Regions from separate parts of the Paenibacillus dendritiformis genome, predicted to be linked through region 1. Evidence: predicted binding sites of a transcription regulator. Region 1 holds the regulator's gene; the other holds the start of a gene.

Evidence for each region. The regulator CtsR, encoded in region 1, represses protease genes until heat stress. The targets are predictions, from matches to a motif close to ATGGTCAATAAAGGTCAAACA.
Region 2: clpP (ATP-dependent Clp endopeptidase proteolytic subunit ClpP) is a predicted target of CtsR. The motif match lies at 12,722-12,742, and genes of this name have one in related genera.

Annotation. Positions count from the first base shown of each region.
Region 1 covers NZ_AP025344.1:5,619,982-5,636,158, reverse strand. Annotated here, with positions in the region: rRNA gene rrf (5S ribosomal RNA) at 1-15, shown strand, start outside; gene L6439_RS25090 (CtsR family transcriptional regulator) at 1,147-1,611, shown strand; gene L6439_RS25085 (protein-arginine kinase activator protein McsA) at 1,711-2,274, shown strand; gene L6439_RS25080 (protein-arginine kinase McsB) at 2,326-3,411, shown strand; gene clpC (ATP-dependent protease ATP-binding subunit ClpC) at 3,414-5,852, shown strand; gene radA (DNA repair protein RadA) at 6,097-7,464, shown strand; gene disA (DNA integrity scanning diadenylate cyclase DisA) at 7,481-8,554, shown strand; gene pssA (CDP-diacylglycerol--serine O-phosphatidyltransferase) at 8,609-9,337, shown strand; gene L6439_RS25055 (nucleoside triphosphate pyrophosphohydrolase family protein) at 9,455-9,850, opposite strand; gene L6439_RS25050 (PIN/TRAM domain-containing protein) at 10,053-11,144, shown strand; gene ispD (2-C-methyl-D-erythritol 4-phosphate cytidylyltransferase) at 11,188-11,937, shown strand; gene ispF (2-C-methyl-D-erythritol 2,4-cyclodiphosphate synthase) at 11,934-12,416, shown strand; gene gltX (glutamate--tRNA ligase) at 12,475-13,929, shown strand; gene cysE (serine O-acetyltransferase) at 15,032-15,721, shown strand; gene cysS (cysteine--tRNA ligase) at 15,759-16,177, shown strand, end outside.
Region 2 covers NZ_AP025344.1:32,078-48,254, reverse strand. Annotated here, with positions in the region: gene gap (type I glyceraldehyde-3-phosphate dehydrogenase) at 1-341, opposite strand, end outside; gene L6439_RS00240 (sugar-binding transcriptional regulator) at 374-1,429, opposite strand; gene L6439_RS00235 (DMT family transporter) at 1,888-2,232, shown strand; gene L6439_RS00230 (DMT family transporter) at 2,232-2,546, shown strand; tRNA gene L6439_RS00225 (tRNA-Arg) at 2,660-2,734, shown strand; partial or broken gene L6439_RS29595 (hypothetical protein) at 2,794-3,100, opposite strand; gene L6439_RS00215 (heparinase II/III domain-containing protein) at 3,690-5,609, opposite strand; gene L6439_RS00210 (helix-turn-helix domain-containing protein) at 5,730-8,075, shown strand; gene L6439_RS00205 (carbohydrate ABC transporter permease) at 8,980-9,855, opposite strand; gene L6439_RS00200 (extracellular solute-binding protein) at 9,990-11,531, opposite strand; gene L6439_RS00195 (ABC transporter permease) at 11,616-12,569, opposite strand; gene clpP (ATP-dependent Clp endopeptidase proteolytic subunit ClpP) at 12,863-13,441, shown strand; gene L6439_RS00185 (LacI family DNA-binding transcriptional regulator) at 13,619-14,665, shown strand; gene L6439_RS00180 (glycoside hydrolase family 31 protein) at 14,702-16,177, opposite strand, start outside.

The DNA.
Region 1 (16,177 bases):
AGGACGCTGCCAAGCAGACAAAGACCACTGACTTCTGTCGGTGGTTTTTTTATTTTCCTGAGAATCATACCCCCGGGGCGAACGCAGTCGGATCAGACGGCGGACCCTGAAATGCTGCATACATACAGTATTTTTTACCGTTTGGGTCGATAAACGGCCGAATTCCTGCAAAACTGCATCTTTTCATTCTCTTTTGAAGGAAGTCTACGCAAAACGCCGGAAATTGCTGCACTTTTGCAGGATTCTCTTTTTGGAGTTCCCCTGCTCAACCAATTCCTGCGTTCTTGCAGGATTTCCTTCAACGAGTCTGCGTCTAAGGTCAGGCCCGACGAAGCCACGAAATGTTACTTATTAGTCCCAAATGGCATAATAAAAAATGTTATCCACCTGTGAATATCTTTTTGAACTGCAAAATGCTGCATGTTATCCTCATCATCCACATTTTCATACACAATATCCACGGAATGTTCACAATTTCCAACGGAAATGCTGCTTTCGAAGAATGGATATCCACAGATTCACGAAAAGGAGATATCGAACAAGCAGCTCTTCTGAACTCAGACAGGCAGTGTCTCCATCCACATTGTTAATGCCATTAAAGAAATGACTGGCCATCCCCTCCTTTTCAACATATCCCACCAGACCGCAAGGTCCTTACTAATCTGATTGTCTTAACTCCTTATGTTATAATTGTCTGACCTTCACCTCTCACAATGAGATGCAATGGATTATCTTCAGCATTGTTCAGAATGAGTCATTGTGAATAAGCCCGGATTAGTGGCTGCGGGCGGGGGATCTCAATCGATAAGCTTGCACAAAAAACATTGTGGCTATGCCCGCTCCACGCTTCAATGCCCTGCTCGATGCAGCGGCGAATCCCCTTCTACGCCAACCGTATCCCCTCATTTCTTTTTGTAGTCCAAGTTTATTCTAGGTGAATTTTTGGTAGACTAAATAAGGACCAAGCGTATGAAAAAGCCGCTTGAAACCATAAGAAAAAAGTGCTATCATAAAATCAAGGTCAAAGAAAGTCAAAGTCAGACTTAATTTGACAAAAACCCATTGTTTTTGTCATCACCGAATAAGTAACAGTCAAAAATGGTTAAAGCTAATATAGAGAGAAATGGACGTAAGGGAGGGCAGAAGATGCGCAATATTTCCGATTTGATTGAGCAGCATTTGAAAATCATGTTGATCGATAGTCCGGAAGGCGCGGTGGAGATTCAGCGCAATGATCTCGCAGAGCAGTTCTCCTGTGTTCCTTCCCAGATCAACTATGTGATCAGCACTCGCTTCACTCTGGAGAAGGGTTACGTTGTGGAGAGCAAGCGCGGCGGCGGCGGGTATATCCGCATCCAGCGGATTGAGCTGCCGGATCAGCGTGCGATTCATGCCCATCTATGCGAATCGATCGGGAATCGGATCGGGCAGGAGGCAGCGGAAGGGCTCATATATCAACTGGAAGAAGCGAACGTCATTTCCCGGCGGGAAGCGATACTGCTGCGAGCGGCGGTATCACGCGACAATCTGGCGGTGAAGCTGCCCTACCGGGACGAGATCCGCGCCCGTCTCCTGCGGGCGATGCTGCTCGGGCTGTTAAGCAAGCAATAAGGTAATCTGCCTTTATTTTAACCCGGGGGAAGCAGGCCCAATCCGACTGCCGATCCCTTTACAATAAGTGAATCCACCAGGATAAGGAGGAGAATGGCCATGATGTGTCAACAATGCGGTCAGAAGCCGGCTACTCTGCACTTTACGAAAATCATTAACGGGCAGAAGACGGAATTCCACATCTGTGAATCGTGTGCCCGTGAGAAAGGCGAATGGATACCGGGCACGGCTAACGGCTTCTCCATCCATAATTTGCTGTCAGGACTGCTCGACTTCGATTTGTCCGGCGGAGCAGCCAAGGGAAGCGGCGACTACGGTGCGCAGAAGCCTCAGGCGATGCGCTGCGAGAAATGCGGGCTGACCCACTCCCAGTTCGGGAAGCTGGGCCGCTTCGGATGTGACGAGTGCTATTCCTTCTTCGGCAACCGGCTCGATCCGCTGCTGAAGCGTGTTCATGGGAATACGGTTCATACCGGCAAAATTCCGAAGCGCGGCGGCGGGCGCATTCAACGCAAGCGCGAGCTGGATGAGCTGAAGCTCGAGCTTCAGAAGAGCATTGCCCAGGAAGAATTCGAACGGGCGGCGCAGCTGCGCGACCGTATTCGGCAGCTGGAGAAGGAAGGGAACGAAGGGGGCCCTGACTCGTCTGCTCAGCATGGCTAACCCCCTGAGCGATAGAATGAATGATCGGCAAGGTGAAAGGAGTTGACGAAAATGGCCCAACGCCAATTCATGGAGCATGCGATAAGTGACTGGATGCGCGGCACGGGACCGGACTCCGAGATCGTCATCAGCAGCCGCATCCGCGTAGCGCGTAACCTGTGCGGCGTGCCGTTCCCGCTGCTTGCGACGAACCAGCAATCGGTCGAAGTGCTGAACCAGCTGGCCGCGGTCATGGAGCAGCCGGAGATGTCAGGCTTCCATACGTCTTTTCATCGATGGAACCTGGCGGAACTAAGCGATCTGGAGAAGCAGGTGCTGGTTGAGAAGCATTTGATCTCGCCGACCCTCGTGAATGAATCGCGCAATGGAGCGGTCATTTTGAGCGAGGATGAATCGATCAGCATTATGCTGAACGAGGAAGATCATTTGCGCATTCAATGCCTGTACCCGGGACTGCAGATTCGGGAAGCGTGGGAGCAGGCCAGCCGGATCGATGACATATTCGAAGCGCGTGTCGATTACGCGTTCGACGAGAAGCGGGGATACTTGACCAGCTGCCCGACCAATGTGGGGACAGGGATTCGGGCCTCCGTCATGATGCACTTGCCGGCCCTCGTCATGACGCAGCAGATTAACCGCATTCTCCAGGCAGTTACCCAGGTGGGTCTGGCGGTGCGCGGCATTTACGGCGAAGGCAGCGAAGCGATAGGCAATCTGTTCCAGGTGTCGAACCAGATTACGCTTGGCCAATCGGAAGCCGAGATTATCGACAGCCTGTACAGTGTCGTGAAGCAGATTATCGAGCATGAGAAGACGGCCCGCGACCAGCTGCTCGAGAATAACCGCATGCGCCTGACGGATCGCATTTGCCGATCCTACGGAATATTGAAGCATGCGGCAATTATGGATTCCAAGGAAGCGGCCCAACGGCTGTCGGATATCCGTCTTGGTTCGGATCTCAATATTTTGAACCATCTCGATCCTTCCGACTTCAATGAACTGCTCGTGATGACACAGCCAGGCTTCCTTCAGCATATATACAAGAAATCATTGTCTACGGAAGAACGAGACATGTATCGGGCTAGATTGATACGCGACAAATTAACCAAATCGAAAACGACCAATGGAGGTGCTTGAATATGATGTTCGGAAGATTTACGGAACGTGCCCAGAAAGTATTGGCATTGGCGCAGGAAGAAGCCGTGCGTCTCGGACATAACAATATCGGAACCGAGCATATTTTGCTCGGGCTGATCCGGGAAGGCGAAGGCATCGCAGCCAAGGCGCTCGTGGCCCTCGGCCTCGGCCTGGAGAAGATTCAGGACGAAGTCGAATCCTTGATTGGCCGCGGGCAGGAGCAGCCTACGAATATCGCCTACACTCCGCGCGCCAAAAAAGTCATTGAGCTGTCCATGGACGAAGCCCGCAAGCTTGGCCATACGTATGTGGGCACGGAACATATTTTGCTGGGCCTGATTCGGGAAGGCGAGGGCGTCGCGGCCCGCGTGCTGAACAACCTCGGCATCAGCCTGAACAAGGCGCGCCAGCAAGTGCTGCAGCTGCTGGGCAGCAGCGAAGCGGTATCCAGCCATCACGGGCAATCCCAGAATGTGAGCACGCCGACGCTGGACGGACTGGCGCGCGATCTGACGGCTGCAGCCAAGGAAGGCAATCTCGACCCGGTCATCGGCCGCAGCAAGGAGATTGAGCGCGTCATCCAGGTGCTGAGCCGCCGCACGAAGAACAATCCGGTCCTCATCGGAGAGCCGGGTGTCGGGAAGACCGCGGTAGCGGAAGGGCTCGCCCAGAAGATTATCAACAACGAGATTCCGGAGACGCTGCGCGACAAGCGCGTTATGACGCTCGATATGGGCTCCGTCGTAGCCGGCACGAAGTACCGGGGCGAATTCGAGGATCGGTTGAAAAAAATTATGGATGAGATCCGCCAAGCGGGGAATATCATCCTGTTCATCGACGAGCTGCACACGCTCATCGGCGCGGGCGGAGCGGAAGGCGCTATCGATGCGTCCAACATTTTGAAGCCGGCGCTGGCTCGGGGCGAGCTCCAATGCATCGGGGCCACGACCTTGGATGAGTACCGCAAATATATCGAGAAGGACGCCGCCCTGGAGCGCCGCTTCCAACCGATTACGGTCGATCAGCCGACGATCGAAGAGACGATTCAGATTTTGAAAGGGCTGCGGGACCGCTACGAAGCGCATCACCGCGTCAAGATTAGCGATGAAGCGATTGAGCAGGCCGTGAAGCTGTCCGACCGCTATATTACGGATCGCTTCCTGCCGGACAAAGCCATCGACCTGATTGACGAAGCTGGGTCCAAAGTACGCTTGAATTCCTACACGGTACCGCCGAACCTAAAGGAACTGGAAGCACGTCTGGAAGACATCCGCAAGGAGAAGGACGCTTCCGTGCAGAGCCAGGAATTCGAAAAGGCGGCCGCGCTTCGCGATACGGAGCAGAAGATGCGCGAGGAGCTGGATTCGGTACGGAACCAGTGGAAGGAGAAGCAGGGCCGCATGGATTCCGAGGTTACGCCGGAAGATATCGCCCAGATCGTCTCCAGCTGGACCGGCGTGCCGGTCGTCAAGCTGAAGGAAGAGGAAACGCAGCGTCTTCTCAATATGGAAGAGGTGCTGCATGAGCGCGTCATCGGCCAGGATGAAGCAGTCAAGGCCGTTAGCCGGGCGATTCGCCGGGCACGCGCAGGCTTGAAGGATCCGAAGCGCCCGATGGGCTCCTTCATCTTCCTCGGTCCGACCGGAGTCGGGAAGACGGAATTGGCCCGCGCGCTGGCGGAGTCGCTCTTCGGCGACGAGAACGCGGTTATCCGCATCGATATGTCGGAGTATATGGAGAAGCATTCGACCGCGCGCCTGGTCGGAGCTCCTCCGGGATATGTCGGCTATGAGGAAGGCGGCCAGCTGACCGAGAAGGTGCGCCGCAAGCCATACTCCGTCGTGCTGCTCGATGAGATTGAGAAGGCGCATCCGGAAGTATTCAACATCCTGCTGCAGGTGCTGGAGGATGGACGCCTCACCGATTCGAAGGGACGGGTCGTCGACTTCCGCAACACGCTCATCATTCTGACATCGAATGTCGGCGCCGAGGCGATCAAGCGCAATACGACGCTGGGCTTCACCTCTTCCGACAACAATGAGCGCGACTACAACAATATGAAAGATAAAGTGATGGCTGAATTGAAGAAGAGCTTCCGTCCGGAGTTCTTGAACCGGATTGACGAGATTATCGTCTTCCACTCGCTGGAAGAGAAGCATATCGCCGAGATCGTAACCCTGATGGCCGAGGAGCTTCGCAAGCGGTTGAAGGAGCAGGATGTCGACTTCCAATTGACCGATGCGGCGAAGGCGTTCCTGGCCAAGGAAGGCTACGATCCGGCCTACGGAGCGCGTCCGCTCCGCCGGGCGATTCAGAAGCATATCGAAGATCGCCTGTCCGAGGAATTGCTGAAGGGCGACATCGAGAAGGGCGATTCCGTCACGATCGACGAACAGGACGGCAATCTGGTCGTGCTTCGCAATACGCCGGCCAAGGCCTGACATTTTCATAGGATCCATCCATCCGAGCGCATTTCCTCCTTCGGGAGGAGATGCGTTTTTTTCATGAAATGCGAAAGTCCTTTCACCCCCTACTTAAAAATGGTAAACTTAAAGATAATGTACAATCTTCGGCAAAAGCCAGTAAAAATTTGTCACGCTTTATCTTTGTATTGCGTTATGCCGATAAACCTAATATAGATGTGGCAACCTATACAATGATGAGTCAGTAGGAGTGTCGGCTCATATGGCTAAAGTAAAAACCAAGTTTTTCTGTACGGATTGCGGATATGAATCCCCGAAGTGGATGGGCAAATGCCCGGGCTGCGGCGAGTGGAACACGATGGTGGAGGAGCGGGAGACGGTCGTCAAGACGGCGGGCGTCCACACTTCCCTCATTCAAACGAAAGAAAAACCGCAATCGATCATACAAATAGAAAGTAAACAGGAAGCGCGCCTGTCCACGACGATCGATGAATTGAACCGCGTGCTCGGCGGCGGCGTGGTGCCGGGCTCGCTCATCCTCGTGGGCGGCGACCCGGGCATCGGCAAATCGACGCTGCTGCTCCAGGCGTCCAACGCGCTGGCAGCCAGCGGGTTGAAGGTGCTGTACGTGTCCGGCGAGGAATCGACGCGCCAGACGAAGCTGCGCGCGGACCGGCTCGGGGTGCTGTCCGAGCGGCTGTTCGTTCTGAGCGAGACGAATTTGCAGTATATCGAAGAGGCGATCGAGGCCATGAGCCCCGATTTTCTCGTCATCGACTCGATCCAGACGGTATATCAGCCGTCAGTCGAATCGGCTCCCGGCAGCGTGGCCCAAGTTCGCGAATGCACAAGCGTGTGCATGCGCATTGCGAAGGGAAGAGGCATCGCGACCGTCCTCGTCGGCCATGTGACGAAGGAAGGAGCCATCGCCGGCCCCCGCATGCTGGAGCATATGGTGGACTGCGTGCTTTATTTCGAAGGCGAGCGCCATCATTCGTACCGCATCCTGCGGGCCGTGAAGAACCGCTTCGGTTCCACGAACGAGATCGGCATCTTCGAGATGACGGAAGGCGGCTTGACGGAAGTGAAGAATCCGTCCGAGATGTTCCTTCAGGAACGCCCGCTGGGGGTCTCCGGCTCGACGGTCGTCGCCAGCTTGGAAGGGACGCGCCCGGTCCTTGTCGAGATGCAGGCGCTCGTGTCGGCGACGAACTTCCCTTCGCCGCGGAGAATGTCGACGGGAATCGATCATCAGCGGTTGTCGCTCATCATTGCCGTGCTGGAGAAGCGCATGGGCATGTTCCTTCAGAACCAGGATGCCTATGTGAATGTAGCCGGGGGGCTGAAGCTCGATGAGCCGGCGGTCGATCTTGCGATTGCGGTTGCCTTGGCGTCGAGCTTCCGCGATATGCCGACCCAGGCGTATGATGTCGTCTTCGGCGAAGTGGGACTGACAGGAGAGGTGCGCGCGGTGTCCCGTGCGGAGCAGCGCGTGAAGGAAGCCGAGAAGCTGGGCTTCAAGCGGATTATTTTGCCAGAGAAAAGCCTGCGGGGATGGACCCCTTCTGGACATATTGAGATAGTGGGCGTAAATACGGTAGCGGAAGCATTGACCGCAGCGTTAGGTTAGGGGGCTTAGATATAGAATGAAGGACAGTCAGCAGGATATTATGAACGATCTGTTGCGCATGGTGGCGCCGGGCACTCCGTTCCGCGACGGACTGGAGAACGTGCTCCGGGCGAAGACAGGCGCGCTTATCGTCGTCGGCTACAGCCCGGAAGTGATGGAGGTCGTCGATGGCGGCTTCTCCATCAACAGCGATTTCTCGCCGAGCTACTTGTATGAGTTGGCCAAGATGGACGGCGCGATCATTTTGAGCGAAGACGTGAAGCGGATCCTGTATGCGAACACGCAGCTGATCCCGGATTCCTCCATCCCGTCGATTGAGACGGGGATTCGCCACCGCACGGCGGAGCGGGTCGCGAAGCAGACGGGCAAGCTGGTCGTATCGATATCCCAGCGCCGCAATATCATTACCCTGTACCAAGGCAGCCTCCGGTATGCGCTGAAGGAGATTGGCGTCATCCTGACGAAGGCGAATCAGGCGATTCAGACCTTGGAGAAATATCGAGCCGTGCTCGTTCAGGGAATGACGAACTTAACCGCTTCCGAATTCGAGGAGCAAGTGACGCTGTACGATGTCGTCAATGTGTTGCAACGGATCGAGATGGTATTACGTATTAAAATGGAGATAAAGCGATACATCAACGAACTGGGAACGGAAGGCCGTCTCATCAGCATGCAGTTGGAGGAATTGGTGAGCAACACGGAAGAGGATGCGTGGCTGCTGCTCAAGGATTATGCCCGCGACAACGGGGATGACAAAGTCCGCGAGATTCTCGTTCAACTGAAGAAGAGCACCGCCGACGAGCTGCTGGACGCGCACCATCTGATACGGCTGCTCGGTTACCCGACGACAAGCGCCATCCAGGATGAATCGGTATCTCCGCGCGGTTACCGCGTGCTGAGCAAGATTCCTCGCTTGCCGAACGTCATCATTCAGAACCTGGTAGATACGTTCCAATACTTGCCTCACGTCATGATGGCTACGATCGAAGAACTGGATGACGTGGACGGAATTGGCGAAGTGCGCGCACGCGCCATCAAGGAAGGGCTCAAGCGTATTCAGGAGCAGGTATTCATTGACAGGCAAATTTGATTTTCCTACAATGAAAAGATGAACGTTGGGCATAGTAAAATTAGAGGTGAACCTATGATTACAAAGTCCATTCCGAGCTTGTTTACCGTTGGTAACCTGTTCCTCGGAATCATTTCCATCATGCTTGCGTTTCATAATAATTATGATTTGGCTGCTCTCATGATTATCATCGCAATGCTGCTGGACGGTCTAGACGGCCGCGTGGCCCGGGCCTTGAACGCGCAGAGCGAATTCGGCAAAGAGCTCGATTCCTTGTCCGATGTCATTTCCTTCGGTGTGGCGCCGGCATTTATTATGTACGTGGTCGCTTTTAGCGATATGAACCCGGCGTTGGGTTGGGTCGTTACCGCCATCTTCCCGATTTGCGGGGCGCTCCGGCTGGCCCGCTTCAACGTGAAGGCAGGCATTCCGGGCTACTTCATCGGCTTGCCGATTCCGGCCGCAGGCGGCGTAGCCTGCACCTTGGCGCTGTTCCATGAAAGCATTCCGGCACCGTACCTTATCATCGCCATGCTTTTATTATCGTACTTAATGGTTAGCACCGTGAAATACCCGAATTTCAAAAAGGTCGGCATTTCCAAAAAAGCGCTCTGGCTGACGCCTTTCGTCATCGCGGCAGCTGTCGGCATCGCGCTCTGGAAGCCGGAACAGACGCCGAAGCTCATTTTCGTGCCGCTGGTTCTGTACGCACTGCTCGGCTTAAAAAAAAACGTTAGGATGCTGAAACGGCGCCGAGGCAAACAGCGCGATTCGGAAGAATGGGTCCGCTCGAAGCATTCGTAACGGCATCCTGCACTTGCTATCGTTCATGAGTTTATACCGAAGAAGCCCTCTCCATCGGCGGAGAGGGCTTTTTGCATACCTTGACACAAAAAAGCAGCCGCGCATGCAGCTGCTTCTTCAAGACAAGTTAAAGATACCGAGCGTATCGCACCGGCTGGATTCCTGCTTCACTACATCGTCGAGACTGATGTCGAGGAGGTTGCACAGAGCCGACATGTAGAACAGATGCTTGCCCAGTTCATGCTTCACGATATCTTTGCAATTTTCGCATAAATGGCCGTGAACATGGCTTTCGAGGGACTGGCGAGCTTCCTCCACGTCCATCTCTGCCCTGTAAGGCTGCCGCTTGGCGTGAACCTCCAGGCATCCGCATTCTGTGATTGCCTTCGTCACGGCACGGTTAACCGAGGCGTCGGACTGGCCGTACTTGGACAGAATGTCCAACAGGCTCCGGTGTCGCAGGACAAGATCGGCTACTTGCTCTTGGAGCGCTTGCAAATTGGGAGTACTCATTTCCATCCACCTCTATTCTTGATATGATGCGGCGCACAGCCCGCATAAATCGCTCACAACACGGTTTCATGTCCATTATACGTCTCTGAATTACCAGATTTCAACTTGGACAGGCAGGAAAATCTGGAAGTGAACGATTAGGAGATGGGATCTTGGGCCATAATTGTAAGGAAATCGATTGAAAGTGAGGAGGTGGACGCACATGTTCAAACGTTGGTTTACCGGAATGGCGGGCGTGATCGGCGCCTGGGCCGGTTGGGAGTTCCATGGCTATTGGTACGCCCAGACCATGGGCTTCACGGGATTGGCGAATCCGGGACTATCTGCCGGCCGGCTCGCTTGGGCCTTGGGCGGGGCATTTTGCTTATTTGTACTCAGTCGTGTACTTTTTATGCCGTTGGCAAAAAGCTGGAATGAATGGCGGGAGAGAATCACGCTCATGTCCACAGGAACCTTGGTTACGGGTACGGCGGGCGCTTTCGCCGGAATCTGCTTTGCCGCGCTGCTGACGCCGCTGCTGCGCGAATTCGGAAGTGCCGGGCTGATGCTGTCGGCGGTGTTGCTGGTGCTGTTCGCCAGCGCGGGCATGCAGATTGCGCTGATGAAGCAGCAGGATCTGGCGGAATGGATCGCCGCCCTGCCATGGCTGAGCGAGCCGGTGGCTGAGGAAGAAGAGCTGCGCGCCGAGGAGCATAAAATATTGGACACGAGCGTCATTATCGACGGCCGCATCGCCGACATCTGCAAGACAGGATTCATTGAAGGGACGATCGTCATCCCGGAATTCGTGCTGGAGGAGCTGCAGCATATCGCCGACTCGTCGGACTTGCTGAAGCGTAACCGCGGCCGGAGGGGCTTGGATATTTTGAATAAAATCCAAAAAGAACTGGAAGTGAAGGTCCTGATCTACGAAGGAGACTTCGAGGAGATCTCCGAGGTGGACAGCAAGCTGGTGAAGCTGGCCAAAGTCTTGAAAGGCAAAGTGGTTACGAACGACTTCAACTTGAACAAAGTATGCGAGCTGCAGGGCGTGTCGGTTCTGAACATCAACGACCTGGCCAATGCGGTCAAGCCGGTTGTCCTTCCCGGCGAGGAAATCGTCGTCCAAGTCATCAAGGACGGCAAGGAACATGGCCAAGGCGTCGCTTATCTGGATGACGGCACGATGATCGTCGTCGAAGGCGGGCGCGAATACATCGGCATGACGATGGAGGTGCTCGTGACGAGCGTGCTGCAGACGTCGGCCGGACGCATGATTTTTGCCAAGCCGAAACTGTTGGAAAAAGCCCAATAAAACAGGTATGATGGGAAGAGCACCATCATGGAGGTTGACAGGGATGGAACAGGGCTTTGGAGTGGTTATCGTGGCGGCCGGCAGAGGCTCGCGCATGGGGGCCGCGGAGAGCAAGCAATATTTGACGCTGCTGGACAAGCCGGTCATTATACATACGCTGGAGCGCTTCCAGACGATGCAGACATGCGAAGCCATCGTCTGGGTCGTCTCCCCGGAGGATACGGCCCGCTGCGCCGCTTGGCAGGAGGAGTACGGCCTGGACAAGGTCCGGGCCATCGTCCCCGGCGGCGCGGAGCGGCAGCATTCCGTATATGCCGGGCTCCAGGCGATCCAGGCGTTGGGACTGGACTACGTGCTGATACACGACGGCGTGCGGCCGTTCGTGGAGACGGGCAGCGTAGAGGCCTGCTACCGGGCTGCCAGAGCGCACGGGGCGGCCGTCCTGGCCGTGCCGGTGAAGGATACGATTAAGCAGGTGAACGGAGGCGTCATTACGGCGACGCCGGACCGACGCAGCTTGTGGGCGATTCAGACCCCACAGGCTTTTCGTCTTGCCGACGTGATGGCTGCGCATGAACAGGCCGCGGCGGACGGATTCATCGGCACAGACGATGCGATGCTGGCGGAGCGGGCCGGGATGGAGGTTCGCATCGTGGAAGGCGAGTACACGAATGTGAAGCTGACGACGCCCGACGATCTGGAGTGGGCGTCCTGGTGGCTCGGCCGCCGTGCGGCGGCGCCGGGGGAGAGCGGGAAGACCGGATGGAATGATGAAGGGAGAGGCAGAACATGATACGAGTAGGACAAGGCTTCGATGTGCACCAATTGGTGGAAGGCCGTCCTTGCATTATCGGAGGGGTGCGCATTCCGTATGAGAAGGGGCTGCTTGGCCACTCGGATGCGGATGTGCTGCTGCATACGGTCAGCGATGCGGTGCTCGGGGCGCTCGGGCTGGGCGATATCGGCAAGCACTTCCCGGATACCGATGAAGCCTACAAGGACGCGGACAGCAGCGTCCTGCTGGAGAAGGTTTGGGCGCTCGCCAAGGAGCGGGGCTACCGGCTGGGCAACCTCGACTGCACGATTATCGCGCAGAAGCCGAAGATGCTGCCGTATGTCCCGGAGATGGCCGCTAACCTGGCGCGTCTCCTGGAAGCGGACGTGTCGCAGATCAACGTCAAGGCGACGACGACCGAACAGCTTGGCTTCACGGGCCGGGGGGAAGGCATTGCGGCTCAAGCGGTCGTGTGCTTATTTCACGTTTCGCGGTGATATGGTATCATAATTGGATAGATTCAAGACTAGGCAATGGGTCCGGAGGGGAATTCGAATGAGCAACGACATTCGTGTCCGGTATGCGCCAAGTCCGACAGGACATCTGCATATCGGCAATGCGCGCACGGCATTATTCAACTATTTATTTGCACGCCATCACGGCGGCGACTTTATCGTCCGCATCGAGGATACGGACGTGAAGCGCAATGTGGAAGGCGGCGAAGAGAATCAGTTCAAGTATATGAAATGGCTCGGCATGGATTGGGACGAGAGCGTCGATGTCGGCGGGGAATACGGGCCGTACCGTCAGACCGAGCGTCTCGATATTTATAACAAGCATGTGGATGAGCTGCTTGAGCGCGGTCTCGCCTACCGCTGCTACTGCACGGAGGAGGAGCTGGAGGCGGAGCGGGAAGCGCAGATGGCGCGAGGGGAGACGCCGAAGTATGCGGGCACCTGCCGTCATCTGACGGCGGAGGACCGGGCGCGCCTCGAAGCGGAAGGCCGCCAGCCGAGCATCCGCTTCCGTGTGCCGGAGCAGCGCTCCTATACATTCCACGATCTCGTCAAAGGGGAGATTACGTTCGATTCGGAGACGACCGGCGACTGGGTCATCGTGAAGAAGGACGGCATTCCGACCTATAACTTTGCGGTCGTGCTCGACGATTATTTGATGCGCATCTCGCATGTGCTCCGCGGCGAGGATCATATCACCAATACGCTGCGCCAATTGATGATCTACGAAGCGTTCGGCTGGGAAGCGCCGGTATTCGGGCATATGACGCTCATCGTAAACGAGAACCGGAAGAAGCTGAGCAAGCGGGACGAGTCGATTATCCAGTTCATGGAGCAGTACGAGCAGCTCGGTTATTTGCCGGAAGCGATGCTGAACTTCATCGCGCTGCTTGGCTGGTCGCCGGAAGGTGAAGAAGAGATTTTCTCCCGCGAGGAGCTGATTCGGATTTTCGACGCGAACCGGTTGTCGAAGAGTCCCGCCGTATTCGATACGAACAAATTGGCTCACTTGAACAACGTATACATGAAGCAGGCGGATCCGGAGCGGATTGCGGCGCTGGCCATTCCGCACTTGCAGAAGGCGGGGCGCTTGCCGGAGACGATGAGCGAGGAGCAGCAGGCATGGTCGAAAGCGCTCGTGAAGCTGTATCAGGAGCAGATGACCTGCGCTTCGGACATCGTCGCGCTGTCGGAAATGTTCTTCCGCGAAGAGCTGGCGCTAGAGGAAGAGGCCAAGGCCATCCTCGAGGAGCCGCAGGTTCCGGCGGTGCTGCAGGCGCTGCACGCCAAGCTTGAAGCGGCGGAGGCATGGGACGCCGACACGGTCAAGGCGGCTCTGAAGGAAGTGCAGAAGGAGACCGGCGCCAAGGGCAAAGGGTTGTTCATGCCGGTCCGTGTCGCCGTATCCGGCCAGATGCACGGGCGGGATCTGAACGAGACGATCGTGCTGCTCGGCAAAGAAACCGTACTCAACCGTCTCCATCAACGCGCGTAGGCGGGCAGGCGGGCAGGCAGCGGCAGGACCGGCGGTCTGTCAGCGCCTAGGCGTGTAGCTGGGGAACCGGCACTGCGTGGAGCGCAGATGCGGAATCGTCACGGCGTGGAGCGCAGATGCGGAATCGTCACGGCGAGGAGTGCAGATGCGGGACCGTTACGGCGAGGAGTGCCAATGCGGGCCCCCTCGGTCAAGGGTCATAAATGTCCGCGCAAAGCCTAGGGGTCCAACTTCTTATTGTCATTCGGAGGACCGATCCGATATACTGGGAAGCATCAGGATTAGTGGGACTGCAGGGATTGTCGGGACTTCGTACCGATAGGTTAGACGATGCTCAATAATCGACGACAGGAAGCCGAATCATCCGAAAAAAGGCGTTGAACGGGAGAGCGCCAGCGACACCGAACCGCACAGAGAGAACGACCGGCAGGACGCGGCAGACAGCCAAGGCCTGGCAGGCTGCAAGTCGTTCCGGTTCGCAGCTGGCGCGTTGCGCCCGGAAGCTCCGTCCTTGAGCGTGCCACGGCACGGGTAGGGGGCGGCGGGTTGTCCGCGTTACGGGACAGTGAAGATGGATAGCGATATCCGTTGGTGCAGCCGGATCCTTGCCAAAGGGCTGCCGGCGCCTCATCGCTGTCTATGCAGAGTGGAACCGCGCCTTGCGCCTCTGCAGCCGATACCGGCTGCGGAGGCATTTTTTGTGTGAAGGGCTCGAAGGGCCCTTGTAAAATCATTGATCCTGCAAAAATGCATCAATTTCTCGTCTCGGAGCGGGAATCTGCGTAAATTGCTGCTAGAATGCAGTATTTTTCCGGGATTAGGGCGAAACTCGGCAAAAGCGGCGAGAATTCCTGTATATTTGCAGGATTCATTCAGGTGCTCGCCGGCGTTAATGAAAATCATGTAATTTTACAGCATTTTGGAATGCATGCTTGGACTACACTTTTGAAGTACATTTTGAAGTCCACGTTTGAAGCGTACGTTTGAAGCACACTTTTGAAGTACACATTTGGAGTACACGCATGCGGAAATCCCGAACACCGTGTTCTCCGACCACCGTATGATGAACGAAGCAAGCCGACAAAGAAGAGGGGGACGGGTCATGCGACGCATTTACCGAAGAATGCAATCCGACATCCGGGCCGTATTCGAGAACGACCCGGCGGCACGCAGCCGATTTGAAGTGATTTTTACCTATTCCGGCCTGCACGCGATCTGGGCTCATCTGGCGGCGCATTGGTTCTATAAGCACCGCTGGTTCACGATCGCCCGCATTATCTCCCAGGTGAGCCGCTTCTTTACGGGCATCGAGATACATCCCGGCGCCCGCATCGGGGAACGGCTGTTCATCGACCACGGCATGGGCGTCGTTATCGGCGAGACCTGCGAGATCGGGAACGATGTCGTGATCTACCAAGGCGTCACGCTTGGCGGTACCGGCAAGGAGAAAGGCAAGCGACACCCGACGATCGGGAACAATGTCGTTATCGCCTCCGGGGCCAAGGTGCTCGGGTCGTTCAAGGTCGGGGACAATTCGAATATCGGGGCCAACTCCGTCGTCCTGCGGGAGGTGCCGGCCAACTGCACGGTCGTCGGCATTCCGGGCCGGATCGTGAAGCAGGACGGCATCCGCGTCGACCGGCTCAACCATGCCCAGCTTCCGGATCCGGTCATTGATATGCTGCGCGGGATGCAGCGGGAGATCGATGCGCTGCGCGCGGAGCTGGAGCAGCACAAGCAGGAGACGGCGGCCCCCCGCGAGGGCTCCGCAGAGCTTGCGCAACGTCAATAGCCCGTACGGGCACATGAAACAGGGAGGTTAACTCAACATGACGCTTCAGATTTACAACACGATGACGCGCCGCAAGGAAACGTTCGTTCCGGTCAATCCGGATAAGGTGAACATGTATGTATGCGGCCCGACCGTGTACGATTATATTCATATCGGAAATGCCCGCCCTCAGATCGTCTTCGATGTGGTGCGGCGCTATTTGGAACAGATCGGCTATGAAGTGAATTATGTCGTGAATTTCACCGATGTGGACGATCGCCTCATCCGCAAGTCGATGGAGACGGGCGATCCCGTGCCTGTCATCGCGGAACGGTTCATCCAGGCGTTCTATGAGGATATCGATGGCCTCGGCGTGCGCCGCGCGACGCACAATCCGCGCGTGCTCGATCATATCGGGGAAATTATCGCCTTCATCGCCAATCTGGTGGAGGAAGGCTATGCTTACGAATCCGGCAA
Region 2 (16,177 bases), 960 kb from region 1:
GCGCCGCCTTTCAAGTGCATTTCAGCTTTTTCTTTCGCTGTGAAGATACCTGTCGACTCGACGACGATTTCTACGCCGTGAGCGCCCCATGGCAGGTTCTCAGGGTTGCGCTCAGCGAAGACTTTCACTTCTTTGCCGTTAACGACAAGAGCGCCTTCTTTCGCTTCTACTGTAGCGTCCAGTTTGCCGTGAGTCGTGTCATATTTCAACAGATGAGCCAGTGTTTTGACGTCTGTCAGATCGTTGATTGCGACAACTTCGACTTCCGGATTGCCCAGAGCTGCACGGAACACGTTACGACCGATTCGACCAAAGCCGTTAATACCCACTTTCACCATGATGATTCCTCCCATTTCCTAAGTAGATTTGATTTTTATTGCTCAAGACGGCCCGTAGGCACATCGAGACCACTATGCTTCAATACTTCAACCGCTGCCGCTTCATCGATGACCAGAATGTCTTCATGCCCGTGGCGCAGCACGGCGGCAATGGCTTCGCCCTTGCTCTTCCCGCCTGCGACGGCGATTACCACTTCGGTACGCGTAATGTCCTCCAGGCGCAGGCCCAGAGACAACATCGTATGTACGACGCGGCCATCCCGATCGAAGTAATACCCCAGCGCTTCGGCGACAGCACCCTGGCGCTTCAATTCTTCCCGCGTGGCTTCGTCCACCTTCCGGCGAGCAGCCATCACTTGGGCGTCTCCGATGCCATGCACGACGATGCGCGCCTGCCGGATTACCCGCAGAATCTCCTGAATATTGGGCTCCTGCTTCAACGATTGGTACGCTTCTTCGCTCAATTGATCGGGCACATGAAGCAGCCGGTATTGAGCTCCTACGCGCTTGGCCATCGTCGAGGCAATCGTATTCGCCTGATACTCCAGGCTCTCTCCCAGCCCCCCTCGGGCCGGTACGAACCAGTTGCCCTTCCATGGTGTGGCGCTCGTCAATTGATCTGCCACCGCAGCCAATGTGGAGCCGCCAGTCACCGCGACCACATCTTCCTTGCCCATGACGCTGCTGAGAGCGCTGCATGCTGCCGTGCCCAATTCATCCTTCACGGCGGGAGACACATCCGAATCCCCGGGCACGACGATGACCTGATTCAGTCCGAAGGCTTGCCGGAGGCTCTCCTCCAGATGGCGCATGCCGAGCAGTTCGCCCATCAAGGGCTCCAACTGGCGGACAAGCTGCCTGCCTTCTTCGCTGATGCGCATGCCCATGCTGTCGATCTCGATCAGGCCCTGCGCCTTCAGCAGGTCCGTCTCCGCGCGCAGCACGCGCTCGGTCATCTGCAATGACGTGGCGAGCGTCCTCCTGCCAATACAATCGGACAACATGATCTGATGCAGGATGGTATAACGCTTCTTCAACAGTTCGATGAGTTCGGGCAGCAGTCGTTTCTGTAATTGTAACCAATCACGCATTTCTCTCCACTCCTGCTCCGTAACCAACCATTGGACCAAAAACGTCCCATCGCAACGATTTGTGTCCCACCATTATTCTAGCGAATAATCGAGCAACTTGCAAGTATCCAGCCTCTATAATGGGCAAGGAAAGAACAACTTATTCATTATATTGCCAAGCAGATGGGCGTTTATATTCTTCGACTATCTTATTCTTACCCATTATCCCCCCTTTTGTACAAGAGAAGGCCTGAATCCGGCAAGGGAACGGAATAGATTCAGGGGATGGCCTTTACGAAAAATCAATGTTGATGTAAAATGAATGACAGTCAGTCATTCGATGTTGGAGGCACTCCCGAGTTATCCGCACTGGCCATGGGAGACCATCTGCCTTCATCATAGCGTTTCGTGCAGTAAACCATTCTCAGGCATGAATGGCCCGCTGCATTGGCATCATGTAAGACACAGGAGGTTTTATTATGGCTTGGCTACTTGTTCTTGTCGCCGCCTTAATGGAGATTGTGTGGGCTTCCGGTCTGAAGTACGCATCTACGACATGGGAATGGATCGGCGTTATTATACTCATTACGGTCAGCTACCTTTTGCTTATCCAGTCCTACCGGAGGCTGAACGTCGCCATCGCCTATACCGTATTCGTCGGGATCGGCACGATTGGCACTTATGCGGCCAGCATCTATCTGGGGGAAGCGTTCAACGGGCTGCAGATTACGTTTCTGCTCGTGCTGCTGACCGGGATCATTGGCATGAAGCTGTCGACCCCGAACCGCAAGGATAGCGGCAACAGCGAAAGGAGGGAGTCCTAATGGCCTGGTTTTATTTAATCCTGTCGGGACTGGAGGAGATCATTTCGGTCATCGCGATGAAGTATGCCGACGGCTTCAAGAAGAAGACGCCGCTTGTCATTATCACGCTCGGTCTCGTCGCCTCCATTTATTTGCTGACCCATGCGATGAGCGTCATCCCTTCCGGAGTCGCGTATGCGGTCTGGGCCGGCGTGGGAGCTGTCGGCATTACGCTCGTCAGCTTGTTCTGGTTCAAGGAGAAATATACCCGGAAGCAATTTTTCTTCCTGGCGCTAATCGTTGTAGGCATTATCGGACTCCGCCTGACAACCTGAGCCGTTTTTTGGCGTTCACTGCCTGTTTTGAGCGGGTCTTATTCATTTCATTTATTTTACTCTTGCATTCCGGTGGCCTATCCACTATAATAAATTTTGCGTCTTCTGATTGTGCGCCCGTGGTCCAATGGATATGACGTAGGCCTCCGGAGCCTGAGATCAAGGTTCGATTCCTTGCGGGCGCGCCATTAGCATCTTGACGATGCCTTTGATATGAAGCGGCATATTTATGAATAGCCTACAGACATTACAGAACATCTTGAACCGCTCCTTCCGCATAGGGAGCCGGGGACGGATGTTTTTTCGTTTTCGCAGAAAAAAGCAGACGGCCGAACGGCCGTCTCAGATTGAAGACCAACTCCCGCGTACTATTGCATGCTGCAGTCGCGGGAGTTATTTACGTTTACAAATACGAAAGAGAACTTAGGAGAGGTGCGACCGGTCTTCCAGAGCCAGGCCGCCATTTTTTTGAGGTTCATGGCGGCAAAAACAAGCATGGCTTGCGCAGACATTCTTTTTAACCTGCGTAAGGTCGTCCACCGAATACCATGCTTCTACGCTGGCTTAATCCCGCCGTTCTAGTCATCCACCCGCTAAAGCTTCATTATCTCCCGCCACTCTAGTCACCTGCTCCACAAAAGCTGAATTATCTCCCCTCCACGCTAGTCACTTGCCCCACTAAGGCTGAATTATCTCCCTTCCACGCTGGTCACTTGCCCCACCAATACTGTAAAAATGCAGCAATTTCATTGACACGAGGTGGCGAAAATAAGATTGCTGCAATAATACAGCAATTACCCTACGGCAAGGCATAAATAGCGTTAAAAATGGCGAAATAATGTAATTTTGCAGGATTTTCTCGGAATTTAGCCTCTTGAGGTTAAAAATGCTGCGCCTGTGCAGCAAATTTCATATGGGCACTAGCTTGCTTGATGCTCAGATCATCTAGCTTCACGCAGGGACCGGCTGGCACCCTAACCTAACCTCTCCTGCCTTCCCCGGACCCGCCCTTCCTAAGAAAAGACCGTCGACAGGACTTTGTCGACCGTCTGAGACGGCCGAACGGCCGTCTTTTTTGTTGTTAGCTGGAGGGCGCTCCTTCCAGCGGATTCCGTTGGTTTGTGTGCCCCCGGTTTCTCCGGCCTACAGTTTCTTGAGCACGAACTGCCAGCTCTCCTCATGAATCAGCCGCTTTGCCGTAAGGAGTACCCGATAGATCGTATCGCCCCATGCCGCACAGAGCCGCTCGTCTTCCAATGCGATCGGTTCCACTCTGGTATTCCAGAGCGTCTCGTCATACGACATGCATGCCTTCGCGGCCCCGGCTTCATCAACCAAAACGACGCGGCCGGATACGAAGCGCGGCGCATAGGCGCACAGCCAGTTCAACGTCACATCCATGCTTGGCTCCTCCAGCTTCACCGCCTCTTCCACGATGATGCGGGAGGCGAAGTCAGGCTCGCCTTGTCCCCTTCCCCCTGCGGGCTCCCGCCGCAGCGTAAACGTGCGCATCCACCGCGAAATGCCGGAAGAGGCGGGATAGGCTGGGGCGATGTCGACCGTGAGGCGAGACAGTCCGCCCTCCGCTTCATGGCGGACTCCACCCGAACGGTAAGCGGCGCCGGCCGCTTGCTCCGTCCCGTTCACGGTGGGAACGTTATGATACCCGGACTGCATCGTCCAGATCGAATAGCGTTCCGGGCTGAACGTCTTCGCCGTGTAGGTGCCGACGCCGGCGTCGATCCACAACGGGAGTTGATCGGCATAGACGATGAAGCTGCCGATGTCGTTATGGTTGTGGCTCTCGTCATTATGGCCGCCTTTCGCGGCGAGGAACCAGCCGCTGCCGTCGCCCCGTTCCCGGGCCACCATCACTTCCACGCCCGGCATCCATCGATCAAGCGGCAGCGCAGGCGGGTCCGTGGCTGGCCCTTCCATGCCCGGCATCGCGAACAGGTCGAAGAGCATTCGCTGGAGACTCGGGATCTCCTCGCCATCCCAATAGCGGTGCCCTCCCTGCCGGCGGTAGACATACCGCCCAAATGCCTCCAGCCGGGCGTCCCCGACCGCCTGGCCGAAGCGGGCGATCAGGCCGGCGGGCAAGGTGAGTCTGGCTGCCGAATCGGCGAAGTTGACATACGCATCTCCGCCGATATGCATATGGAGGATATAAGCCGCCATATAGCGAATTTTCCGCTCGCCGAAGACATCAATCGCCCCATCCGTGGCGGCATGCACCAACTGCAGGGCATCATACAGCGAAGCCGCGGCCCGAACCCAGTAAGCGGGTCCTTCATCACACCCTCCATCCTCTTCATAGGAGGCGATGAAGCGGTCAAGGCTGCGAAGCGCCTTGTGAACCAGGGCGGCGCGGCGCTCCTCCTTCTCCTCGATGAGCAGCAGCACGGCCAGGCAGTTGGCATTGCACCATGGGTTCCAGTTGTTGATCGGGAGATCCGGATGGAACGACATCCACCAGTAGCCGTCCTCCCGCTCATAGGTATCCAGGATGCGGGTCTGGAGCTCCCGGCGAAGGCGCTTGCCCAGCGGCGGGCAATGCTCGTCCAGCGCTTGCCGCAGCATATAGTACGACCAAGCCAGCAGAGCGGCCGTCTCCCCGGCGCCGAGATCGAAGACCGGGCGATCGATATCGGGAAGCGCGTTATTCTTCACGCGGCTAATCCCGTTGAGATGAGCCGGCCAGCACCAGGTGCTCTCCTCGCACATCGCCCACATGCCATTCACGATATCATCCAGGAAGCGTCCCCCGTATTCCATGCATTCGGCCAGCACGAGACGGACCAAAGCCTTGCGGCGCGCGAAATAGGGCTCCTGATACCGCGAGCGGTTCCCCGTCCGAACATAATCCATATACAAGGCGGCCGGCAGCGCGGGCCAAGCCATGCCGAGGCAGGCCTCTGCCTTACGAATCCAGAACGACCGGACCTCATCGTCCAACGCCAGCCAAGCGTCCCGCCGTGAAGCGGCCGGTACCGGTTCATAGAGATGACTGGGCAAGAGCGCTGTTGCGATCATATCCGGACGATACTTTTCTGTCAGCATAAAAATCAACCTCCGTTTCCTTTGCCGCGCTGCTTTCGATCCCAACGTTAGCGCTTTCATTTGTGCTATACTAGAACATATCTACCTCGACATGTTGAAAATGTTAGGAGGCCGCGCCCCTTGCTTGCTGCGAAGACTCACAAGTTCTCCCATCTGCTTCGTCCGGTCCGCCATAAACAAAAGATGCTCATCTCCATGATGCTGTTGGCGACCATCCCCGTGCTCGTGCTCGGTCTGACCATCTCGAATGTCCTGACCTCCACCATCCGGGAGCAGGCTACTCTCTACAATACGACGCTGCTCCAGCACGCCCAGAGCAAAATGAACGATCAGATCAAGAAAATAGATGAACTGCTTCTTCAATATACCTATTCCGACAAGCGAGCCTATCCCGGCATTCTGGCACAGTTCGCCATGAAAGAGCTATCGCCGCGCCATCCCGAAGTCGTCCGCCAGTTGCAAAACGTGCTCGTCAATATCCGCAGCGGCATGGAGCATGTCGTTGAGCTGGATTTCTATTCCTTCCAATCCGAACGCATCCTTACCTCGGACAATCATTTGCTGACCGAGGAAGAGTTTCGCGATCCGCTTGCCCTGGACCGGGCAAGACACATATCCCTGCAAGGCGTCTGGATCGACACTCGCACCAGCATTCCGGCCAACCATCGCATTGATCGGAACGTCTTGACGCTGATCCGGCCCATTGCGGAGGACTCGACCGAGCGGAAATCCATCTCCGGCGCGATCATCGCTTACCTGGACGCCGATACGCTCGGCAATCAGATGTCGGCGAAGAACAGCTACTCTACCCTCTCCCTCTTCGTCGTGAACGGCCAGGGCCAGATTATGCTCGACACCGACCGGAACCATATCGGGGGCACGATTAGCGCGGACAACCTGGACCTGATCAAGAGCGCCGAGCCGCTCGCCCAGATTCGGACCCGGTTGAACGGGGTCGACTCCGTGCTGAGCGTCCTGCCCGCGCGGAATCAGGACTGGTACTACATATCCTCCATCGCCGAAGACGAGCTGAACCGCAGCGCGGATCGGGTGCAGGGGCTGACCCTCGGCATTTCCTTAACCTTCGTGGCCGTGGCCGCCCTGCTCTCGCTTCGCGCGGCCGCCAGCCTGTATCGTCCCGTACGGAAGCTGACCCAGGCGATCCAGCCGCTCCGATCGTCCCAGAAGTGGAACGGTCAAGATAACGACAATGAAATCGAACAGGTGCACCGTGCGATAAAATCGATGATTCACGAGAACCGCCAGCTTGAGAGCAGCCTCGGCCGGTATCGCGACAAAATGGAGCAGCACACCCTGCACCAATATTTGCTCGGAAGCATCCAGGAGCATGAGGCGCGGACCGACATCCAGTACGGCAGCGACGCCCCCTATATCGCCATCATGCTGCTGACCTTCGATCCATGGAAGCTGCACGCGAAATACCCGCATGACGATCAGTACCTGCTCTATTTCGCCGTGGAGAACATGGCGCTAGAGCTGGCGGAACAGTACGGCCAAGCGTATTCGCTCATGATGAAGCCGGGGCAGTTGGCCGTCTTCATCTGTCATGCCGAGCCGCTCGGGCCGGAGCAATTGAAGCAGGCGAGCGGCGATCTTCTGCATGCGATCGAGACCTATTTGCAGCTTACGGTGACGCTCTCCGTCTCTTACTCGCTGCAAGGGCTCGGCGGGCTGCCCGATGCCTACCGGCAGGCCGAGCAAGCTTCGCGCTACCGGTTCGTGCTGAATGAAGATCAAGCCATCTTCATCCATGAGTTGGACCCCGCACTCAGCTTCCAGTTGGAAGACATCGCCGAATCGACGTACAAAATCTTGGACAGCTTGAAAGCCGCGAAGCTCGAGCCCGCCCGGGCCGAGTTCATTCACTTGGTGGAGGGGTTGAAGGAAGGCGCCATCTTCTCCGTGGATTCGGTGCACGGCTTCTTCTCCCAGTTGCTCGGCTCGATGCTGCGCTGCATGGCACACCATCACGGCATAGAGTTCGCGCCGGAGCAGCAGCGCACGCTGCTAAGCACCCTGGCCGCCCAACAGAAGCTCGGCGATGTGGAAGCCTTCTTCCTGACCGAGGTGTTCGGACGGCTCAAGACGCTGCTGGACGAGCAGGCTCACCCGAAGCATACGGAACGGATTGAGCGCGTCATTGCCTATATTCACGAGCATTATGATCAGGATATCTCGCTGCAGCAATGCGCCGACGCCATCGGCCTGAACACGTTCCAGGTCAGCCGCTTGTTCAAAAAGCATACCGGGTGCAACTTCGTGGACTACGTCATTTCTTACCGCATCGAAAAAGCAAAGGACATGCTCCTTCATACCGATATGCGCATTCAAGACATCGCCAGCAAGCTGCGCTACACCTCGGTGCAGAACTTCATCCGCACGTTCAAAAAGACGACGGGTACGACACCGGGCCAATACCGCAAGCAGATGTCCGGACAGGAATAAGCCATCAGGCAGTTCCAGGCGACGGCAGATTAAGCAGCCGCCCCCGGTTGCCGCCGTACTTGACGCCGGCAACCCTCGTTGCTTCCTCCGCTTGATCGGCGGATGAGGATGACGGGACTTCCATTGCTGCAAAAGTGCAGGATTTACACCGCCGCCTATTTTCGCCAAAGTGAATCCTGCAAAAATACATTAATTTCAGCTCGTGAGGGCCCAAAGTAGAAATAAACAGGCAAATTCCTGCATCTTTGCAGGAATTCTCGCGAATTCTCCCCGAAGATAGCGAAAATGCTGTAATTTTGCAGGATTGATCTACTAGTGTGCCTAATGCCCCTTTGAGGTGCCTAACAAGCGCCTTCCGCCGCAGGCCCGCCAAGCGAGAAGGCGAAGCGGGCACCTTGGGCGCGCTGCCTAGCCGCCGCGGCGCACGCGGAACCCGCATCCCGCCAACCCGCTCCCGCCAGACACGATCCGCTCACTGGGTTCGGCCCACACACTCGAACTCGCCCACGCCAAGCACTCCTCCCACCCCGCATCCCGCTCCCGCCAGACACGATCCGCTCACTGGGTTCGGCCCGCACACACTCGGACTCGCCCACGCCAAGCACTCCTCCCACCCCGCATCCCGCTCCCGCCAGACACGATCCGCTCACTGGGTTCGGCCCGCACACACTCGAATTCGCCCACGCCAAGCACTCCTCCCACCCCGCATCCCGCTCCCGCCAAACACGATCCGCTCACTGGGTTCGGCCCACACACACTCGGACTCGCCCACGCCAAGCACTCCTCCCACCCCGCACACCGCACTGGCCCCGTGACACGCGAGCAGTCCCGCCGCGCTACGAGGCGCGCTCCGGCGGCGCCCACGCCAAAAAGCAGCAGGCCGGGAACGCCTGCTGCCATGGCTCTAGCCCTTCACCGCGCCGAGCGTCAGGCCCTGCACGAAATAGCGCTGCAGGAACGGGTAAAGCACAACGATCGGGAACGAGGCGAGCACGACCGTGGCCATCTGTATCGAGACCGATGGCGGAAGAGGCACGTTCGGATCGAGGTTGGAGAAAATATCTGCCTGTCCGATCAACACGACTTGCCTCAGCAAGATTTGCAACGGCCATTTATCCGGATCGTTCAAGTATAGAATCGCCGAAAAATATTGGTTCCAGTTGCCCACGGCATAGAATAAGGTGAACGTCGCCAGGATGGGCAAGGACAACGGAAATACGATATGGGCCAGAATCCGCAAATCCCCGCATCCGTCGATGCGCGCCGATTCAATGACGCTCTCCGGCAGCGATTCGAAGAAATCGCGCATGACGAGCATATTGAAGGCAGAGATGGCCCCAGGGAGAATGAGTGCCCACAGCGAGTTGATGAGCCCGGTGCCCTTTACGACCAGATAGGTCGGGATCATGCCGCCGCCGAACAGCATCGTGAACAGCACCAGGAACATGATGACCCGCCGGGCGCTGAATTGCGGCCGAGAACATGCATATGCGAGCAGCGCCGTCAGAATAACGTTGATGAATGTGCCGACAACCGTCAGCCACACGGTATTTTTCAGCGATATGAAAAATACGCCCGTATCGAAAATATAGCGGTACGCCTCGGTCGTCCAAGTCGACGGCCAGAGGATGAACCGGCCGGACAGCGATTCCTCCGTGGTGGCGAATGACATCGCGAAGACGTGGATGATAGGCAGGATCGTAATCACCGCCAAAACAATCAGCAGTGTCATGTTGATGGCATTGAACCACCGATCCCCGCTTCTTGCGCGTATAAACACAGATGTTCACTCCTTTCATGCCGTCATAGTCTTGCTGTGACGCAAGTGCGGCGTGCACTTGCAACCAACAGCGGACAAGCGCTTGCAGCCATGCGCCTAGAGACACGCGCTTGCGGTCATGCGCCGGCTGACCGTCAGCCGTTTTTCCGCTTCTGATACGCCTCGTTGAATTCCTTGATGACCTGCTCGCCGCCCCGGTCCTTCCACTCTTGAATCACCTTGTCGTAATCGTCCACCGGGCGTTCGCCAAGAATGATCTTATTCACTTGGTCCGTCAAGTACTGGTCAAGCTCTTTCCCTTTTTCACTGTAGGTCGGCGAGAACAAACCAATCGACTGATCGCTGTATGGCTCGCCTTCCATCGCTACCTTGAACGACTCGTCTTTCATTTTCTTCAGTTCGTCCGTATCGTCCGGGTTGTAGATCCATTCACCTTCGGCCGCATGGTTCGTCAGCAAGTATTTGCCCGTGCCTTCGGTCAATCCTTTGTCCGTCAGCACTTTCTCGCCGTTCTCCACTTTGAAATGCTCGTTCTCCACGCCCCATTTCATGAACTCGGCGCCTTCGTCGCCGATCTGATCGTCCAGGATGGAGAGCAGCTTCTTCACCTTCTCTTCGTCCTTGCCCAGGCGGGCCGGCATCACGAAGAACCCGTAGAAGCCGTGATATTTGCCGTATCCCTTATAGCCGTCCGGAGCCGTCAATGGCGGGATCGGCGCGACGCGGAAATCTTTGTTGACGCTGTAGGCCTTGTCGAACCGGGCCTTGTTATACGCCGTATACGCCCAGTTGCCGATAATGCCCGCTTTGCCGGTCAGGAAGTCCTCGTCGGCCTGAGTCCCTTTCTTAATTGTGTAATCCGGGCTGAACAGCCCCTCCTTATAGCCGCGGGCCAGGAACGCCACCGCTTCCTTCGCATTCGGCATCATATAGCCGTGCGTAATCCCGCCCTGGCCATCCTCGAACCAGCCGAACCGCAGCGCCCGGTACGAGCCGAACAAGCCGTTGAACCCGCTGAACGTGCCGTCCATGGCGAACCCGTACGTATCTTTTTTCCCGTTGCCATCCGGATCGTTCTCCGTGAATGCCTTCATCACGTCATACAGCTCGTCATAGGTCGTTGGCATCTTCAAGCCCAGCTTGTCGAGCCAATCCTGGCGGATCACCATCGTATGGAACGGAATGCCGCGCAGCCGCGGAACGCCGTAAATATGCCCTTCATACGTCAGCATGTCCCAGATTTCCTGCGGAATCTTGCTCAGGTTCGGATAATCCTTGATGTAATCCTCAATCGGGAGGAACATGCCGTTCCCTGCCCAACTGAAGTAATTGGCGTTCGGGTCCTCCAGCAGCATCAGATCCGGCATATCCCCCGAAGCGACCGTCACGCCGATCTTGTTCGCATAATCGCCCGCGGCGACCGGAATATATTTGAATTCGATGCCGTACCGCTCCTCGATCGCTTTGATGCCCGAGCTGTTCGTCGTCGGAGGCGCCGCGCCATACAAGATATTCATGGCCGAGACGCTGTGCTTCTTGCCTTCATCCCCCGCGCTCTGTCCTCCTCCGGCATTCGATTCCTTGCTTCCCCCTCCGCTGCCGCAAGCCGTCAGCAAGCCGACGGCCATCGAACAAACGACGAGCAGCGATACGATTTTTTTCCCTGTGAACTGCATGATTACATCCTCCCCCGTTTTGATTAAGAAATCATGATGGGCATTCTTTGATGTAAGCACTTACAAAATTGGAGGCAACCCGCGCTAAAATACGCCGCGCTCCCCCATCCGCTTCGCCAGCTTGTTGGCCCCGTAGATCAGGATCAGCCCTATCAAGCCCTTCATCAGCCCGACCGCGGTCGAGAAGCTGAAGTTGCCGTTGACGACCCCCGCTTGGTAGACATACGTCTCGATGACTTCTCCGACGTCCCGCACGGAAGGGTTGAGCATGAGGAAGATCTGCTCGAAGCCGACGTCCAGCACGCTGCCGAGCCGCAGGATGAACAGGACGACGATCGTGCTGCGGATGCCGGGCAGCGTGATGTTCCAGATCTGGCGCAGCCGTCCGGCCCCGTCCATCTTCGCCGCCTCATACAGCTCGACGTCGATGCTGGACAGCGCCGCCAAATAAATGATCGTCCCCCAGCCGGATTCTTTCCATATGACCTGCATCACCAGCATGGACCGGAAGTTGTCGGGATTGGACAAAATATCGATTTTGGACACTCCCAAATCGACCAGCATGTTGTTCACGGCGCCATCGCTCTGGAACATCAGATAGAAGATCCCCGCCACCACGACCCAGGACAGAAAGTGCGGCATGTAAAAGACCGTTTGCAGCACCCGCTTGAACGCCCTATGCGTTACCTCATGGATCATAATCGCCAAAAATATCGGAATCGTGAAGGCAAACACAATCTGATACAAGCTGATAATCAAGGTGTTCAAAAAAATGCGCCCGATATCCGGATTTTCGAAGATGCGGTAGAAATGCTTCAAGCCGACCCACTTGCTGTCCCAGATGCCGAGCATCATGTTGTAATCCTTGAAAGCGATTACAGCCCCGAGCATCGGCAAATATTTATAAATGACGAAGAACAGCAGGCCGGGCAGAGCCATCAGCCATAAATACTTTTCGTTCCACAGCGTCTTCCCGATGCGGCTCCATCGTCCACTGGCGCCGGGATCGCGGATAGATGAGGGTGCTCCTGCTGACATTGGCGTCACCTCCTTTGTGCTCCTATTGTAGGTCACGCTTCAATGGCACGGAAACGTTCACTTTTTGATGCTCATTTTTTGATCGTTCGGCCTGCTCTGCAAAAAATGATACACGCGACCCGAATCGTTGCTCCAAAAAAGCTCAAAAAAATAGTTTGACCATCTTTGACTTTTGGCTGACAATCCGATATGATAAAGATACGGTTCTTGTCATTGGCGGCGAATGCATATCGTGTTTAAGGGGCCGTGAATTGGTTAATATTTAATGTTATTGATGCTGAGGAGGGATTATCGTGAGTTACGTTCCTATAGTTGTCGAGCAGACGAATCGGGGCGAACGGTCGTACGACATTTATTCCAGATTGCTGAAGGACCGCATTATTTTTCTCGGCTCCCAAGTGAACGATATGGTAGCCAACTCGATCATCGCTCAGATGCTGTTCCTGCAGGCCGATGATCCGGACAAGGATATTCATCTGTACATCAACAGCCCCGGCGGCTCCATTACCGCAGGGATGGCCATTTACGATACGATGCAGCATATCAAGCCGGATGTATCGACGATCTGCGTGGGCATGGCGGCGTCGATGGGCGCCTTCCTCCTGAATGCCGGAGCGAAGGGCAAGCGGTTCGCGCTGCCGAACAGCGAGATTATGATTCACCAGCCGCTTGGCGGCGCCGAAGGGCAGGCATCCGATATCGAGATTCGCGCCCGCCGCATTCTGAAGATGCGCGACAAGCTGAATCATATTTTGGCGGAGCGCACGGGCCAGCCGCTCGAACGGATCGAGAGAGACACCGACCGCGATTACTTCATGTCGGCCGAAGAGGCGCTGGAATACGGCCTCGTCGATAAAGTGCTTCACAAGTAATTCCGTCATCGTGCCATACATCATGAGATCCACAAGCTGCTTGTATCGCGCCTGCGCGTACGGCAGCTTTTTCTATGCCGCCAAGTTGAATTGCCGCTCCCTTTCATCGTATTATAAAATGATGAGCCAGAAGAGGAATGGCAGCTATGATGATTCCGGAGAAGAGGAGGCGGAGACGTGCCAACGGTAAGAGATATAGCACGTGCAGCGGGTGTATCGCCGGCGACGGTATCGCGCGTTCTTACGGGCAAAGGAAACACATCCTCCGAAGTGAATGAAAAAGTACAGAAAGCGATCCGGGAACTCGGATACGTGCCCAGCCCCAAGGCGAAGCCGCACGGGAAGGATGCCGTGTCCCGCACGATTTGTTATACCATTGCGCGCGAACCTAGCGAAATTTTCGGCAATCCGTACTACTCCAATGTGCTCCTTGGTTTATCCAATGCGACCCAGAAATACGGATATGACCTGCAGATTTCCGCCTTTCGCTCGGTCGATCAACAAATCGAGAAATGCTTGTCGCTGTACCGGAACAAAAAAGTGGACGGCTTTATCTTATCCGGCGTCATGTCGGCGGACAAAAGCTCGCTTATTCAAACCCTGCAGCAGCACTCCATTCCGTTTGTCATGATCGGACGAAGCCTGCAGCACAATATTTTTTGCATTCATAGCGATAATTTTCGGGACGGATATGTCACCGCCCAGCATTTGCTGGACCAGGGGTATCGGCGCATCGTGTTCCTGACCGAGAGTCTGGACGTCGATGTCGTCCGCGACCGGATCGGAGGGTATAAGCAAGCCTTGCACAGCAGCGGCCTGGAGGCGGGAGACGATGGCGTCGTCTTGTGCGGTTCGGATGAAGCGGATATGATCGCCGCTCTGGACGAATACGGCTCCGGCGGCAGCTCTTTCGACGCGATTATCGCCGCGGACAGCGTGCTGGCGCTCGGCGTATTGAAATATTGCCGGGATCGCAATCTGCGCGTGCCGGAGGATGTCGGCATCATCGGCTTCAACGATGCGGCCTTTCTTAACAAGATATCGCCGTCGATCAGCTGCACGACCATCCGCGGGGAGCATCTGGGATTGGAAGCGCTGGAAATGCTGATTGAGCTGATGGACGACCCGGAGCGCATTAATCAAAATAAAACGGTCACGCTGCCTTCCGAGTTGATCGTGCGCCAATCAACCCAACGGAGAAGATATTCCACATCCCATACATGATACCAAAAGAGGGCGGAAACACCGCCCTCTTTCTCATTACCAATTCAATTCGATTGTCCGCTCGCTCTTGTCGTCCCGAACCGCGATCACGACGCCATGGCGCCGCTCATCCACGTACCAGCCCTCGGCATCGCCTTCCGGCTTCGATGCCAGCCGCTCAAGCCCTTCGACCGTGACCGCATCGGGATCGAGGCCATGAAGATAGAAGCACAGCTTGCGGGGAGCCTGCTCATAGCCCTTGCGCTCATACTCGTAGCCGAGCTTCAAGCCGCGGCCGGCGCATTCCGCCTCCACGCGAAGCAAATTATATGCGCCCTTCTCGTACGCATACGTCAAGCCGTCATCCTCATACAGCACATAGGACGAGGCCGGCGCCCCGCCGTACAGATGGAACAATAATGACGCTTCCGTCTGATCGGCCGCATGCTGCTTCAGCGGCTCATGCGGAATGATCGCGCCGCCCCGAACGAACAGCGGCATCGTATCCAGCGGGGCATGCACCGTCAGATGCTGTCCGCCGGTATACGGGGTGCCCGTCCAGTAATCGAACCATTCGCCTTCCGGCAAATAGACCGTCCGGTGCTCTGTATCCGGCCGGTAGATCGGCGCCGCGAGCAGATCGCGGCCCAGCAGGAACTGATCGCACAGATTAGACAGCTGCTTATCCTCCGGATATTCCAGCAGCAGCGGCCGCATCACCGGAATGCCCGTCTGCGCCGCCTCATGGAACAGCGTATAGAGATAAGGCATCAGCTGATACCGCAGTCCGATGAAGGCGCGGCAGATATCTTCCGTCTCTTGATCGAACGCCCACGGCTCCTGGTCGAGGAAATCGCCTACGTTATGATTGCGGCAGAAGGGGAACAGGGCGCCCATCTGCGTCCATCGAATCAGCAGCTGCTTGTTCGTATGGTGGGCGAAGCCGCCGATATCGGGACCCGCGAACGGAATCCCGGACAAGCCCATATTAAGCACCATCGGCATCGCCATCGCCATATGCTCCCAGAAGCTGCGGTTATCTCCGGTCCAGACTGCCGCGTAGCGCTGAATGCCGCTGTAGCCTGCTCGCGTCAGGACGAACGGACGCTCGCCCTCAAGATGCCGCTGCAGCCCTTCGAATGTCGCCTTGGACATCAGCATGCCGTACAGATTATGCCATTCCTCATGCGTCTTCATCTTTCCGTTATTGTCGTGCACGACGTCCAGATCCATCGTTTTCGATTCGTTGAACACGGCCGGTTCATTCATATCATTCCAGATGCCGGCGATGCCCATATCGGTATAATAGCGGTGCAGATCTCCCCACCATGCCGCCGTCTCCTGCTTGGTGAAGTCAGGGAAGGCGCTCCGGCCCGGCCATACATCGCCGAAGTAGACATCGCCTTCGAGCTTCTTGCAGAAGCGGTCCTCCAGCACTCCTTCGCGGTAGACAGAATATTTCGGATCCTGCTTGACCCCCGGGTCGACGATCGGGACGATATGGAATCCCATTTTTTTCAATTCGGCAATCAT